3 regions of the Lysinibacillus sp. NPDC093190 genome follow, and region 1 is predicted to be linked to each of the others. Evidence: riboswitches for the same ligand, from Rfam matches in the RefSeq annotation. Region 1 holds a riboswitch; each other region holds the start of a gene.
The links. Region 1 has a riboswitch for cobalamin ahead of ACQKOF_RS04240 (hypothetical protein). Riboswitches for the same ligand answer to the same signal wherever they lie in the genome.
Positions count from the first base shown of each region.

Region 2: it holds a riboswitch for cobalamin, as region 1 does, so the genes downstream of both, nikA (nickel ABC transporter substrate-binding protein) here and ACQKOF_RS04240 (hypothetical protein) in region 1, are expected to answer to the same signal.
Region 3: it holds a riboswitch for cobalamin, as region 1 does, so the genes downstream of both, ACQKOF_RS14035 (ABC transporter substrate-binding protein) here and ACQKOF_RS04240 (hypothetical protein) in region 1, are expected to answer to the same signal.

Region 1 covers NZ_JBNNVG010000003.1:130,811-135,756, reverse strand. The annotation lists gene ACQKOF_RS04255 (MATE family efflux transporter) at 1-169, opposite strand, end outside; gene ACQKOF_RS04250 (tyrosine-protein phosphatase) at 442-1,209, opposite strand; gene ACQKOF_RS04245 (ABC transporter substrate-binding protein) at 1,497-2,459, opposite strand; gene ACQKOF_RS04240 (hypothetical protein) at 2,461-3,003, opposite strand; cobalamin riboswitch at 3,200-3,401, opposite strand; gene ACQKOF_RS04235 (hypothetical protein) at 3,629-4,177, opposite strand; gene ACQKOF_RS04230 (hypothetical protein) at 4,436-4,630, shown strand; gene ACQKOF_RS04225 (NlpC/P60 family protein) at 4,773-4,946, opposite strand, start outside.
Region 2 covers NZ_JBNNVG010000009.1:108,475-113,420, reverse strand. The annotation lists gene nikB (nickel ABC transporter permease) at 1-363, opposite strand, end outside; gene nikA (nickel ABC transporter substrate-binding protein) at 439-2,049, opposite strand; cobalamin riboswitch at 2,407-2,605, opposite strand; partial or broken gene ACQKOF_RS09785 (DUF1572 family protein) at 2,763-3,288, opposite strand; gene ACQKOF_RS09780 (hypothetical protein) at 3,455-3,892, opposite strand; gene ACQKOF_RS09775 (hypothetical protein) at 3,908-4,360, opposite strand; gene ACQKOF_RS09770 (RNA polymerase sigma factor) at 4,353-4,871, opposite strand.
Region 3 covers NZ_JBNNVG010000016.1:80,963-85,908, forward strand. The annotation lists gene ACQKOF_RS14025 (hypothetical protein) at 1-322, shown strand, start outside; gene ACQKOF_RS14030 (GTP-binding protein) at 510-2,450, opposite strand; cobalamin riboswitch at 2,607-2,792, shown strand; gene ACQKOF_RS14035 (ABC transporter substrate-binding protein) at 2,961-3,962, shown strand; gene ACQKOF_RS14040 (precorrin-3B methylase) at 4,016-4,690, shown strand; gene ACQKOF_RS14045 (hypothetical protein) at 4,803-4,946, opposite strand, start outside.

The sequences.
Region 1 (4,946 bases):
CTGCACCAACTCCTGATACAGCATTGTCTGATAAAGCACTGAGCATAAATGTATCGGCTAGTCCCATTAACATAAATAAAAATACTTCTAAAAATATCGGCCACGTTAAATGGAACAAACTTAACTTATCTGTCTCTTGTATATCACTTTCTTTTAATGTATCTGCCAATACTTTTCACTTCTCCTATACGCTTCATAAAGATAGATTTTACGAGCAGTTAATCTCCCACCTACCAATTTTGAGGCGGGAGTTTTGTACCTGACGCTTCGCTTTCGGTACAAATAAATTACGGCCCGTTAACGCGGGATAAAAATATATAGTATCTTATCATAGATTTATAGAGTGTAAAGAGTTTTTATAATGAAACCTTAAAAGAATATGTAAAGCTAGTATAATAAACAAAAAATCCCTCTCACAATTTTATGTGAAAGGGTTTCTTATCATAGTAAGCAATGGTCCTGCAATTGCATACGTTTTTCTGTTGTTAAGCCAAACTCTTGCTCTAAAAAAGCGGCCTTAGAGCCATATCGGTTATCCATTGCATCAAATGCTGCTTGTAAATAGTCCTCACGGGCAGACATTAAGGCATAAAATTGCTGTAATTCTCGCTCGCTATAATCTTGCTGAATCGTCTGAGCCATTCGTTCTACTAAGGGACGTAGATGTACATTTGTATCTAAATAGTCCTCCATGATCGTTTCCTCAGGTACATCTAAAGCTAGTAAAATAAGTGCACTGCCAATACCTGTTCGATCCTTCCCGACCGCACAATGATGAACAAGCCCTAAATTTTCAGGATGTTGAATCGTTGCTATTAATTCCTTGAACGAGGCATTATTAAAAGGCATTTGTGCATAAAAATCTCTGAACATCTCTGGGCTTACAACCTTATAAAAATCTTTTCCACCAGTGTTTGTAGGCATCTCAAAAGCATGATTTCCCTTTGCTGGTATTTGAATATACTTGGCATACGGGAATACCGGATTAGGATTATTTTGAGCTTCATGGTTGTCTCGATAATCAAAAATTGTTTTCACACCTAGTGTTTCAAAAAGCTCCTTATCTGCTTTCGTCATTTTACCAAGTGCTGCTGAACGATAAATCAAACCATCCTTAATAGCACGCCCATCGCTCGACTTATAACCACCCATATCACGGAAATTATAGACTGCCTCAAACGAAGTAATCTTCATATCAAACTGTTTCACTCACTGCACCTCTCTCTGTTAGCAAGCATTCTTATCTCTATTTTATCGAACAATTCGATATAATACCAATTTTCACACTAGGTAATGTTATACACTACTTAGAGAGCGATAAGGGGGTTTATTTGAGTGCCTCTTTGCCAGAGCGGAGCAAGTGGCCGTATTACCCGATCACATCTTCACCGAAGAGAAACGGGTTTTTCCCGAGCATTTCACTACCAAAGTAATTACCCATTAAAAAAGCTGTCCTTGATAAAGGACAGCTCCAAAATACTATTTTTCAAAATAGACTATTTAAATAACTCAGGGTATACTGCTTTTGCTGTTAACTCAACAGCTTCGCCAATACGCGGGCCCGGACGGTTTGAAATATCAGTATCTATAAAATAAACCGCTTTATTTTGAATGGCAGTAATTGAATTCCATCCATCACGAGAAAGGATTTCTGCCGTTGGGTTTTCCACATAGTTTACTGTTGTTAAAATGACATCTGGATTTTTCGCAATAATATCTTCCTCAGATACCTTTGCCCAGCTTTTGAGGTCAGCAAAAACGTTCTTAACATTTGCAGCATTTAAAATCTCTTGTTGGAATGTACCAGAACCAGGTGTATATATGTCTGGCTTTGGACTAATTTCGAAATAGATATTTTTTGGCTCTTTCACATCTTTGACTTTCGCTTGAACTGCCGCAATTTTAGCTTTAATATCTTCATTTAACTTGTCGCCTTTATCTTTGATTCCCATAACCGTTGCGATTTGTTGGATATCCCCATAAACATCATCAAATGATTTAGCTGATTGAATGGCAAACACTTTAATACCTGCGTCTTCGAGACCTTTTAAGGCATTTAAATTTTCATCATCGCCTCCAGTTGTATAGGCAATAACGACATCTGGCTTTAACGCTAAAATACGCTCACTATTGAATTTTACAGAATCAGAAACACGCTCAATTTTTTGCGCTTCTTCTGGATACGTATCATGCTCAGTTGCACCAACGATTTTATCACCCACACCTAGAGCAAATAGAACTTCTGTATTACTTGGTTGCAATGAAACAACAGTTTTAGGTACAGCATTAAACTCTACTTCTACGCCGCGGTCATCCTTAACTTTATAGCTAGTTTTCTCAACTTGTTGATCTTCCTTAGAAATAGTCTCTTTATTAGTATCCTCTTTCGTGCCACAGCCAACTAATACGAGTGCTAGCATAAATACAGAAAGCCATTGTAGCTTAAACATTTTCTTCATTTCATTGATTCTCCTTTTTCTTTTTCATCGGGTATGACTTACTAATAAACGGTATTTCAGCAATACCAGCCCGCTGATTCATAAAGACAGCCATTACAAAAAATACATTGGCTAGTAATCCTAAATAATCAAAGAGAATAGCAGGTATTTCCCGTTCTTCAGATACTATGTGCAAAACGCGATATGATTTTTTCGACTCACTACGGCATAAATGTAATGCAGTAGCAGCCTCTGTTCCTTGAGGTAATACAAAGTTTTGTATTTCCTCTTTAACATGACTAACATAGAAATCATAGCGATCACTAAGCCAAGTCAAATCATCTTCGGTTACCGCTAATTTACCTCGGACTGAGCCATTTACATGGTAAGCCATTGGTAAAATGGCTAGTAAATCATCTGCTACTACCTCTACTGTTTCCTTTTTTACCGCCGCCAAAGCGACGCCAATATGTGTTGTAAGGCTATCCGTTCGAATTTCAAAATCTACCGTTGATGCCTTTTCACGCATAAATGGATAACAAGAATAACGTGCATCTTTTTTCAAATCTAAGTCCCCGCTTTCCTTCGTGAAAAATTCTTTAACACTCTCCTTAGGATTTCATCAGGTGAATTATAAGTGTACATAAAAAAAACGTTGTTTCCACTCCTAAGGAAACAACAAAAATAACATAAAAATTGTCGTATAGATACGACATAGCCTATGTATTTGCCGCATATTCTCCTAGCTTCCGAAGAGTTATCTACACGTTCAAACAAAGGTCGGTCTCCTGGCTTGTACAGTTCATTCAATCACGTTGTGAGTCATAAAAAACCTTCCCATCAAATAATTCGACAGTGGTATATCTTTATGATTCCTGTACTTACAGTTGCGGAAACAGCTTCGGTTTTTCACCGAATTCCCGATTATGCTATAGTTCAGCACCCTTATTCTGCAAGAATTATTCACTTGTAAAGCAGTTTAACATAGATTGATAGGAAAAAATAGCTGTGGAATTTGAATAAACAAATACGATGGATAAAAATCATGCATGTATTACCTTTTACACGCGGATATTCTCACTGCCCCCATGGGTATTCATCCTGATCGTGCAGTCGTTTTATTTTTTCATACTTTATAAAAACTATTTCTTAACGAAAGTATTGCGCAAAAAATAGACATTTCATAACTTTTAACGGATGGCATTCATATATTTCTTTTTGTATTTAACATCTCTCTCTTCCTCAATTAAACGCTGTGCAATCTCTAGTAGTTTTGGGTCATTCGTTGCATCGAATAACTTTTTAAAGGATACAATAATATCATAGCGTATTAATGTCGGGTGCTTTTCGTCTAAGCATATTTGAAATCTTTTCGCCAAATATGAAACGACTAAATCTCTTTGTACCTGCCCTGCTAAACCTATTCTCCAAATTGCCTGTAAAGTATGCCTCGCAGTCACTGTTTTTTCATCATACGTTACGGCCCAAATCTTTAAGAAGTCCTCTAATACTCTTTCTTCAGGATCACTTTTTGCTGCCAATGCGCATAAAAATTGTGCAGCACTTGCACGCACATGTTCGTTTTTGTATGTAAGAGCCTGAACAAGTTGTTCCCAAACTGAATATGTCCAATCAACTGGTTCCTGCATAATTTTCATTAATCCTTCGTATGATTTGTATTGTATATCACGGTCACGCTCTGTTAAATTACTAAAAAGTTGCAAAATCTCTTTTTCCATGATTCATCCCTACCTTTATTGTTTCAGAACGTAAAAAATAGTGTACTTGTAAGTGCTGTCTTAATTTCTATTATTTGTTACTTTACTGCTACGAAATTAAAGTCGCAAATGATTTTAATTTCAAAGCAAGCTCCCGTATTATATATTTCAAAATTATCAGAAATGAGGCTCAACATGCAAGGGGGAACATTACTTTCAGTTATATAAAGATACATTTATTTTACACGTTAGCTTTATTATTGGAGGTGTCACACTTATTTGCCTTCTTTTAAAATCCAACCAAAATACACAATAACGATGGCAATCATTATATGGATAACTAGTGATATTCCTTCTCTCGGCCCTACTATCATTTTAGTAACTAGGGCTATAGTAGTAAATATATCTACTTATGTAAATTTATTCATCCTAGATGTTATTTTACTCATTATTCGTCGAGTAGTCGACCCTTAATTAATGGATTACCATATCGGTTGCGTGATGGGTTTACTCGCAGGACCTTAAATACCGTCAAATAATAAAAAAGGCCATCTTTGTAATTTCTTTTACAAAGATGACCTTTTCGCTATTTAAATCGTCTAAATAATAGCAAGGCTTATTGAATACGACCGAAGCCTACTAAATATTGATTCCACCAATCAAGTGATTCAATGACAACACCTTTATTTTGAGCATCGATCATCGTGTTATTCCCTAAGTAAATACCTACATGCGCTATGCCTGAACCATAGCTGAAGAATACTAGGTCACCTACACGTGCTTCACCTGC
Region 2 (4,946 bases), on a different contig from region 1:
AATACTAAAGCCAATAATACATACAAATGCAGCTAGGGCTAATTCAAAAGTTGCCGGTAGTTTTTCTAATATTTCTTGGGCAACGGGTAATTTACTCACAAACGATGTACCAAAATCGAAGTGCAACACACCTTTTAGCCATATAAAATATTGAATCAACAAAGGTTGATCAGTGCCCAATTCCGATCGTAGCGCCTGTATTGCTTCTGCCGTCGGTGTGATTCCTGACAATCTAAGTATTACTTCCGCTGGCTCTACTGGAACAAAACGAATAAATAAGAAGGTCATGATTGAAACCCCTAGTAAGACAAATGGTAATGTAATAACTCGTTTTAGGCAAAAAAGCCAAGTTGATTCGTACATTTCTTTCATCACTTCCCAAGTCTTCATAGTGCAAAAAGAGAGGAGTCAGTTTAGACCCACTCTCTTTTCATTCTCTTACTTTAAATCCATTTGAGCATAAGGAATATCATATTCAGATGCACGAGGGTTAAAATCTTTCATATTTTTATGGTATATAACGGTATTCGTTTCATATGAAATTGGATAGAATAATGCTTGGTCATGGAACATTGTTAAAATATCTTTATACAATTGAACACGTTCTGCTTCATCAGTACCAATTAATAATTGATGTATTTTGTCATCAATTTGTACTACGTTATCTAGGCCTAATTTTGCTTCATAAACGCCATTTGCATTCGGTGTTGCTGATTCGTTTGCGAAGCTGTGTGGGTCTGTTGGCGGACCGTTTGTACGCCAGAAATTAATATCTACTTGATTATCCATCAATTTTTGGAGCCCTACCATAACATCAGCGCCTTCAAGGTTTAATTGGACGCCTATTTTTGCTAATTCCCCTTGCATTAATTCTGCCATAGGTTTTTGGATGGCATCCGTTGCAATATAAATTAAATCTAATTTAAGAGGTTGCCCATTTTTGGAACGGATTTTATCACCTTTTTGTAATGTCCAACCTGCTTCATCTAATAGCTGCTGGGCTTTTTCTGGATTGAATAGGATTGTTTTTAACTCAATATTGGCATATGGAATAGCATCCCAAAATAGCGTATTGGCAACTTTTTCTGTACCATGGGTAATACTTTCAACCATTTGTTCTTTATTAATAGCATATTGAATAGCCTGACGTACTTTTAATTCTGCTAATGGTCCAGATTGTGTGTTAAACAGTAATGCACGTGTAGATAAAGGCTCAGATGTAGCCGTTTTGTATTTACCGCTATCTTTTAAGAAAGTGTAGTTATCTAAGCTAATAATGCCACGACCATAAATTAAATCTAATTCTTCATTTTCAAATGCCAGTGACATAGATTCTGAATCAGGAATAATTTTCACTTTTACTTTGTCTACCAGTGGCTTTTCACCCCAATAATGTTCATTGCGGCTAAAAATTGCATATTGATCTTTTTTGTATTCCGTTAATACCCAAGGACCTGTTCCAATCGGAGCTTTAATACCTTTATTAGTTGCATCTCCCTCAGGGAATCCGTTATCCTCTAAGAAGCGAAATGGTCGAACAAACGCCAATTCGTTTAATACGGGGTAGTAGGGTGCATCTAACTGTAAACGAATTGTATAATCATCTTCTTTCACAACATCTACAATATGATTCACCATCCCCATCCAGGAGTGTGTTTCACGATCTGCTAAAACTGCTTTAAAATTACGAATAACATTATCTGCATTAAAGGCTGTCCCATCAGAGTATTTGACATCTTGTCTAAGATGAAATATGTAAGCTTTTTTATCGTCAGAGATTTCCCATCTCTCTGCTAATTTCGGGGATATTGTCCCGTCATCGTTATACTCTACCAATGATTCATACACCATTGCTTGCGCAGTCATTTGATTTGGTAAATAAGTATGCGGATTTAAAGGCCCTATATCTAGCGGCCAGCCAATTGTTATCATTTTTCCTTCGTTATCTTTTGTTGTACTTCCATTACCTTCATTCGAGCTTGAACACCCTGCTAAAATGGTTAACATCAGTAATAGAATGAAAGGCAATAAATTCTTTTTGAATAACATTAATTTTGCTCCTGTCTATTTATTGATGCTAGAAAGAAGATTGATATATTATTATACTTCTCCACAATACTTCTAATTTAAAACTCATAGCATTCGGGGAACGCCGCTAAAACCCGAAATTCCGCCGCTAACCAAACAATTTGTCTTGCTAATTTCGTATAACAAACACTACGAGGTTTCAAAGTTGTTTTTGTATTAAATACATAAAACTATGCTCTCTCTTTATTCGCACCTCACTTTGATGTAAACTACTAAGATTAGAAAAAAGCATAAAAAAATCCTTATTCCATATGAATAAGGATAGAAAAACTCATCATTAAAAGCCTTCCATCCATCTCCCTATCTTTCGTAGATCTACAATGAATCTTATTACAAGCAGGCATTCTGGCTTATGAATCTTCATTTTGCTTCACCTTCCCAAGTACTTACTTAGTGGTATTTTTTGAAACAAAACTCCTCATTTACAGCTGCGGGACAGCATGGGATTTACACCCATTTTCCTTTTAATTGAGTGAAAAATTATTTTTCACCTAAAACTTGTAATGGTAATTATTAAATTTAATAATAAACATAACACGCTTCAAAGACACACGTCAATTTTATTTTCTGAATATAATAAAGTTTCGAGATTTTTAAATGCTTTTTTATTTTAAAGATAGTTATGTACATTCCATCAAAAAAAGCCATCTCATACTAGTGAGACGGCCCCATTTCTATTGTTGATGTTTTTTTACCATAGACTCAGTATAAGCCTGAGATTGTCCCTTTGGAATACTTAATGTTTGCCACTCAGTGCCCTTTAGTTGCTTAGCGATGTAAACGATTTGACCGACATGTTGTGAGTAGTGGGACATCTGTCTTTCGATAGCATCTATCACGGAATGCTGTTCTCCTCTTATCGTTACAAACCCTTGTAAATCAGCTTCCGTTAATCCTTGTAAAGACTTGCCAGCCCTTTCCCCATACAGTCATAACCTCTTCTTTTGACTGAAGGCTATCGGTAAATTCATCATCACGATTTCTCGTTGCTTTCTCACCATCTGTCGTTAGAAAGTCTGTCCATCTCGACATCATATTACCACTTACATGTTTTACAATCACTGCGATACTGTTTGAATCTTCATTATACGCCCAGTGCAATTGGGCCACTTCCAGTTGGACGAGTGTTTTATCGCCTAGCTCTTTGACACTTCTAAATCTTTTTTGGACAACATTTAAATACGTTTGCGCTACCGTCATTGTTGAACCCCCATCCTCTTTTCTACTATTTTAATATAGACAGAATGAGATGTGCCAATTTGGTAACTAGTTGTTGACAAAAATAAAGTAATACATACTCACTGGGGGGTTCTTTATCACCACTGATTGCTAAGCCTTCACCAATCCAGGCAGTTTATCTTCCACCTTACTTCTTTGCTTTCGATGAATTTATGTGCGGGATAAATTCTCTTACAAGAGTAACCATTTTTTCTTGTGCTTCCTGTTGATCACCATTTAATTGATAGCCTATTTGATATACATAGCCATTATAATACGTATAAAACTCATTGGCTCTTGTACTCATTCGATAAATGCGCTTGTCTGCCTCATCATAATTATAATATACATACGCGAAACCTTTATCTGGTGTCATCGCACGATCATACAAAGGATTCATAAAATTCAAACCTACATTCGTGATTTCCCCTGAAAAGTGCTGACTATCTTCCGTAATGTTATAGTTTACTAAAGGATTATGATTTACATTTGTTACCGTCAAATTAATATATTGACGATCCACTCCAGTGAGAAACTTTTCTTTATAACTAAATTGAAATTGCTTTTGCAGGGTACCATCTTGCATCTCTGATGTTACCGCTTAGACCTCCTGTAAATTTGATTTAAATGGAAGATTTTCAGGATCTATTAGATTGACAGCATTCTCCATAGTAGCCGCCACTGCTTGCATAGCCTCGAAGTCCTGAAGTGGTGCATAAAATTTGATATTTTCGCGGTGATCTAATCGATCTGCTATTTGAAAAAACTGACTGAACGTTGTCTTTGTTCCTTCAACTTCTGTTTGAAATAAATCGGTGAATGATTGTTTTTCTTCTTCATGAAGTATTTCTGTCGTTACATGGTCAATCGGTTTCGAAGCTTGCCATGCAATAAATAGTAAGAGAGAGCATGTCATCAGGACGGCCAGTGCACGATACGGCCAAAGTTGCTTTGAAGGATACGTCTCTTGCTGAACTTGTTGTCGAACCTTATGAATGATTGCTTCTTTATGAGCTGAGACATCCTTCAATACGTGCATTGTATGCTTATCCATGGAAAAGTACCTCCCATTCAATATGCTGTAAGTCTACTTTTAATAATTCCTTCCCTTTCTTTAAACGAGATTTCACGGTACCCTCAGGAATTGTCAGTAGCTCTGCTATCTCTTTGATCGTCATTTCCTCCAAATAAAAATAGACAATTGCTTCACGTTGCTTTATTGGTAACCGTAAAATGGCTTCATCTAAAAGAGCTTGTTCATCTTGACGAATGAGTGTATTTTTTAAAACAGTTTTTTGTTTAGCAAAAAAATTATGCTGAAATGTAATTTTTCGATAAGCCCAGCTTTTTAAGTAATCCTTACATTTATTAATGGTCATGCGTGCTAAATAAGCCTTCATCTCCCCTCTTTCTTCATAATACTTTTGGTGATGATAGAATTTAATAAATACATCTTGAACAATATCCTCAGCTATTCGTTGATCTTTCGTATAGTAGTAAGCGATTCGAAATAAATGTTCTGTATGTAGTTCCATTAGTTGCTCTAAATATTCGGTATCAGTCAAAATCTTTCCCTCCTTCTACACTATAAACGAGGCTAAAGTTATAAAAGATTAATTTTCCTCCATAAAAAAACCGTC
Region 3 (4,946 bases), on a different contig from region 1:
CTCGATAGTAATGCGCTTTTATGAAACATATTTAGAGGATTTATCACAGGTAGCTCATAAAGACAAACAACTGATTAATTTTGTAGAGCGAGAGTATCAGCAATTTTTAGAAGCTGTGAAGGAGCTAAATGATTATCATTTAAACTGGCACCCACGTGGTAACGGTCATGAACTATTGCTTGAATTAATTGATAATTTGCAACTTTTGAGAAGCCGACCGGGCAAGGTTTTAATTGATTTTTCTAATTCCCATAGTCACGTTGTGGTGGAACCTTCATATCGCATTTTTAAACAAGCACAGAAAACAGTACAAGCTTTATAAAAAAAATCGCGCGGGGTGAAGAAGAATACCCGTGAACTGGAGTGGTATACCTGCGAAGTAGAGTAAATACACGCGGAAGCAAAGCAAATACCCGTGCAAAGCAAGATTACCCGCAATAGCATAGTAAATCCCCACGAAACATAATAAACAGGACAATGATATAAAATCATGTCCTGTTTTTATGAATTTAGTCAATACAATGCATAGCTGCCGCTGCCTCATGCCATGGAACGGAGTAGCCTTTGCCTTTTGCACAAAAAATACTCGAGGATGTATATTCGGGGTCGGCGTTTTTATCGTAGTCAATTTGCGCAATAATGTCTTCTGTATTGTGACACATATCATAACCATCAAATTGTAGAGAAAGTACGCCCTTACCATTAGTGTAGGCGGCAAAGGTTGTACTGTAGCTCATAAATGTTGCGACAGGGGCTCGACCAGTTAAAATCGCATCATGTTCAGTTAAAATTGGCGCATCAAATGTACCAGCAGCTTGTTGAATATCGGTCATCATGCGGCCGATAAAATCACTAGGAGCTTTTAGCTTAAAGCGGTAATACGGCTCTAGTAATACATTTTCTGCTTGCTCCAGCCCTTGCCGTAATGCTCGGAATGTTGCTTCACGGAAGTCGCCACCATCAGTATGTTTAATATGTGCGCGTCCCGTTAAAAGAGTGAAGCGAACATCTGTCACGGGGAATCCTGTTAACAGCCCATGATGATCGCGCTCGAATAAATGTTTTTCAATGAGTCGTTGATGCCCGACCGATAAATCATCCGCATGACATGCATTGACAAATGTATTGCCAGTAACGCGTGTATTTGGCTCCATCAATAAATGTACTTCTGCATAATGCTTTAATGGCTCAAAATGACCATAGCCCGTCACCGTTGTTGCGATCGTTTCCATATATAAAATCTGTGGTTCGCTAAATGAAATGTCTAGTGAGAAGCGTTTATTAAGCACGTCGATCAGAACTTCGAGTTGGATGACACCCATAATATGTACATGAATTTCTTGAAATTTTTCATGCCACAGCACACGTAATGATGGCTCTTCCGCTTCGAGTATGCGGAAAATTTTTAATACTTCCTTTATATGCTGATCGCCTTCATATTGTACTTTCGCTTGTAATGTCGGTACTAATTCATAGGGCTGCGGGTTACCTGAATTACCAATGATATCTCCGATGTTTGCTTCACTAATTCCTTTAACTGCGAAAATCTCCCCAGCCTCGACCTCTTGAACTGTTACATAACGGCTGCCATTGTATAGTCGAATCTCAGTCACTTTTTCTGTTACATCTCCAAAGGAAAATTCATCACGCACATGTAACGTTCCCTGCAATGCCTTTAAAAAAGTTAAGCGTTGATGTCCATCATGACGAATTTTAAACACCTCACCTTGAAACGGGGCATTGTTATGAAAATGTATCTCTGTAAGTAGGAGAAGCTGTGCTAGGAATTCCTTTATCCCAATATCTTTCAAGGCAGAGCCAGAAAAACATAGAAAGGCCTTTTCCTGTTTAACCATCGTTTGTAAATGAGTAAGGCAGCTAGAGCTATCCAATGTCTCATTAAGAAAAGCATCGAGAAGCTGCTCATCACGTTCTGCAAGCCACTCCATCATGTGGTTGGAAACATAGTCAGAACGGAGCGGGTCATCTACGAATAGTACATCCTCAGAGCAATCCTTTTGAAGCTGTGCCATAACGGCTTCAACATCTGCCCCTTCACGGTCAATTTTGTTGATAAAGAAGAAGGTTGGGACGTGATATTGGCGTAAAAGTTGCCACACTGTTTCAGTATGACCTTGTAGTCCTTCAACCGCACTAACAATAATAATGGCATAATCCATAACTCGAATGGCACGCTCCATCTCTGGCGAGAAATCGACGTGTCCAGGTGTATCGATTAACGTATATGTATCATTTCCAATCGTCATGCGACCTTGCTCCGCAAAAATCGTAATGCCTCTTTGACGCTCTAACTCATGATTGTCTAGAAATGTGTCCTGGTGATCTACTCGCCCGCGGGCTTGAATACTGTTTGTATGAAATAGTAACTGCTCAGAAAATGTTGTTTTTCCTGCATCAACGTGAGCAAGTACTCCAATTGTTACATTCATAAAAAATCCTCGTTTCTATTAATTCATATCAACATTGTAACAGAATTGGGTAAAAAAATATTTCGTGTAGTGTTTATGTCGCAATAGTGTTAAAATATTTAATATATTTATTATTATGATTTATTTGTGAGATTGTGAATCTGATTATTTACAACAAAATAAAAACGACGTATTGGTGCAAATGATTTTGTCATTTGCTTAAAAGGGAAATCGGTGCAAATCCGATGCTGTCCCGCAACTGTAAATGGGGAGTCTATACGAGATGCCACTGTAGCTACGCTATGGGAAGGCGTATAGATGACGAACCTAAGCCAGGATACCTGCCAATATATATTTTTTACTTAAACCACGAGGATGGAGATAGTGAACAGGTTGAAGAACCTTTCTTTCGCTATGCTAACCTCTTGGAAACAAGGGGATTTTTTTATGCCCTTTTCTAGAAACTTAACTCGGTAGCAAAGAAGTCTAATGATTTCTTTCTATATATTTAACATCAAAGGAGAAGAGGACATGAAGAAATGGAAACACGTATGGCTTGTCTTTGCAATAGCATTGATCGCTGTACTAGGCGCGTGTAACGCAAAGGACAAACCAGAATCTGCAGCAAAAGATGAGAAGGTAGAGCCTTCACATGCTGAAACGACAGAAGTAACGATTGAAAATAATGGAACAACACAAGTATATAAGGAAGCACCAAAAAAAGCGATTAGCTTAAATCAACACGTGACAGAAATTATGCTGGCTTTAGGTTTAGAAGATTCAATGGTAGGGACGGCATACTTAGATGACAAAATTTATGAGCCCTTGCAAGCTGCCTACAATAAAGTACCTGTGTTAGCTGAACAGTATCCTTCAAAGGAGCAGGTTATTAATGCTGAGGCAGACTTTTTATACGGTGGTTGGAAAAGTGCCTTTGGAGAGAAAGGTGTTGGTACACCTGAAGAGCTTGAGGTCTTAGGGATTCACACTTATTTACATACTGCCTCAAATATGACGAAACCAACTTTAGACGATATTTTCACAGATATTCGAAATATCGCAAAAATTTTCCGCGTTGAGGATCGTGGAGAAGCTTTAATTGAGAAAATGACAAAGGATGTAGATGCAGTACGAGCAAAATTACCGCAAGATGGGAAAGAACTGCGGGTATTAGTGTTTGATAGTGGTGATAAAGATGTCTTTACTGCTGGACAGAACTTTATGAATGAGCTTGTTAGTATGTCTGGCGGTAAAAATATTTTTGGTGATGTAGAATCAGGATGGACTACGGTATCAAAAGAGAATGTAGTAGAACGAAATCCAGAAGTTGTTGTTGTCGTTGATTACGGAGAAACAACGGCGAAAGAAAAAATAAATTTCTTAAAAAATGATCCAGCCTTAAAGGAAACGGAAGCAGTAAAAAATGAACGCTTTGTGATCTTACCGCTTTCTGCTGCGTCAGAAGGAGTTCGTGCTGCAGAAGCCATTCAAGTATTAGCAAAAGGCTTCTATCCTGACAGCTTTAAAAACTAGAAATAATCTGGGCTAGCGTTTTGCTAGCTCCTTTTTCATAAGGAGAATTATTTATGAATGCATTCCGTACGAATATACCGGACAAAACCTTTGAAAAGCTAAACAATAAAGGGGGTTTTACTCGTCTTGCCGTAAGTCCTGGTATTATTAATAAACATTATACGCCTGCACAATTTCAAACAATAGCGAAGGTTGTAGGGGAGACCGGTGCGATCAAATACTCTGCCTCTTTCAGCATATTATTATCTATTCCAACAGTAGATGTAGCAAATACGATTGGGGAGCTAGAAAATGCTGGTCTGTATGTGGCAAAGCAAGGGCCAATTGTAGCGATGAAGGCCTGTGATTTTTGTGACGGTGATAAGATGGAGGCAGCACCGATTACTGAACAGCTATATCATGCATTAGCAGGAATAACGGTCCCTACAGGATTACGTTTAAATGTCAATGGCTGTGCCTCAGCCTGTTATAATGCGGTCTATGATGATATTGGGCTTGTCTATCAAAAGGATAGCTTTGACGTCTATTTAGGAGCAGTACCAATGGGGGCGAATGCACAAGCCGGAACGCTGTTTGCAAAAAGGGTAGGAGTAGAGCAGGTTGAAGGATTTTTAAGGCAAATCATTGAGTTCTATAAGGAACACGCTCGTCCGAATGAACCTTTTTATAAATTTTATCGCAGAACAAAATCTGCTGATTATTGGGAGTTATTAAAAAGTAAGACTTAATCCTAGATTCATAATCATCTCGTTTTACCGCAATAAAATGCCTACAGAAATAAATTGTAGGCATTTCAATTGCATGGTTTTCTAATTTGGTATTTAGTAAAGTATCTATAACCTAATTTTCTAAGTACTTTCCGTTCCGATATGCATTATTTTCGAAAGATACGTAAGCTTGAATGACTTTACCATTTTCTACTCTATATCCATAAAGCACTGTTGGTTCATCATCAAATTTCACTTGTATTTCGTATCTATTTGA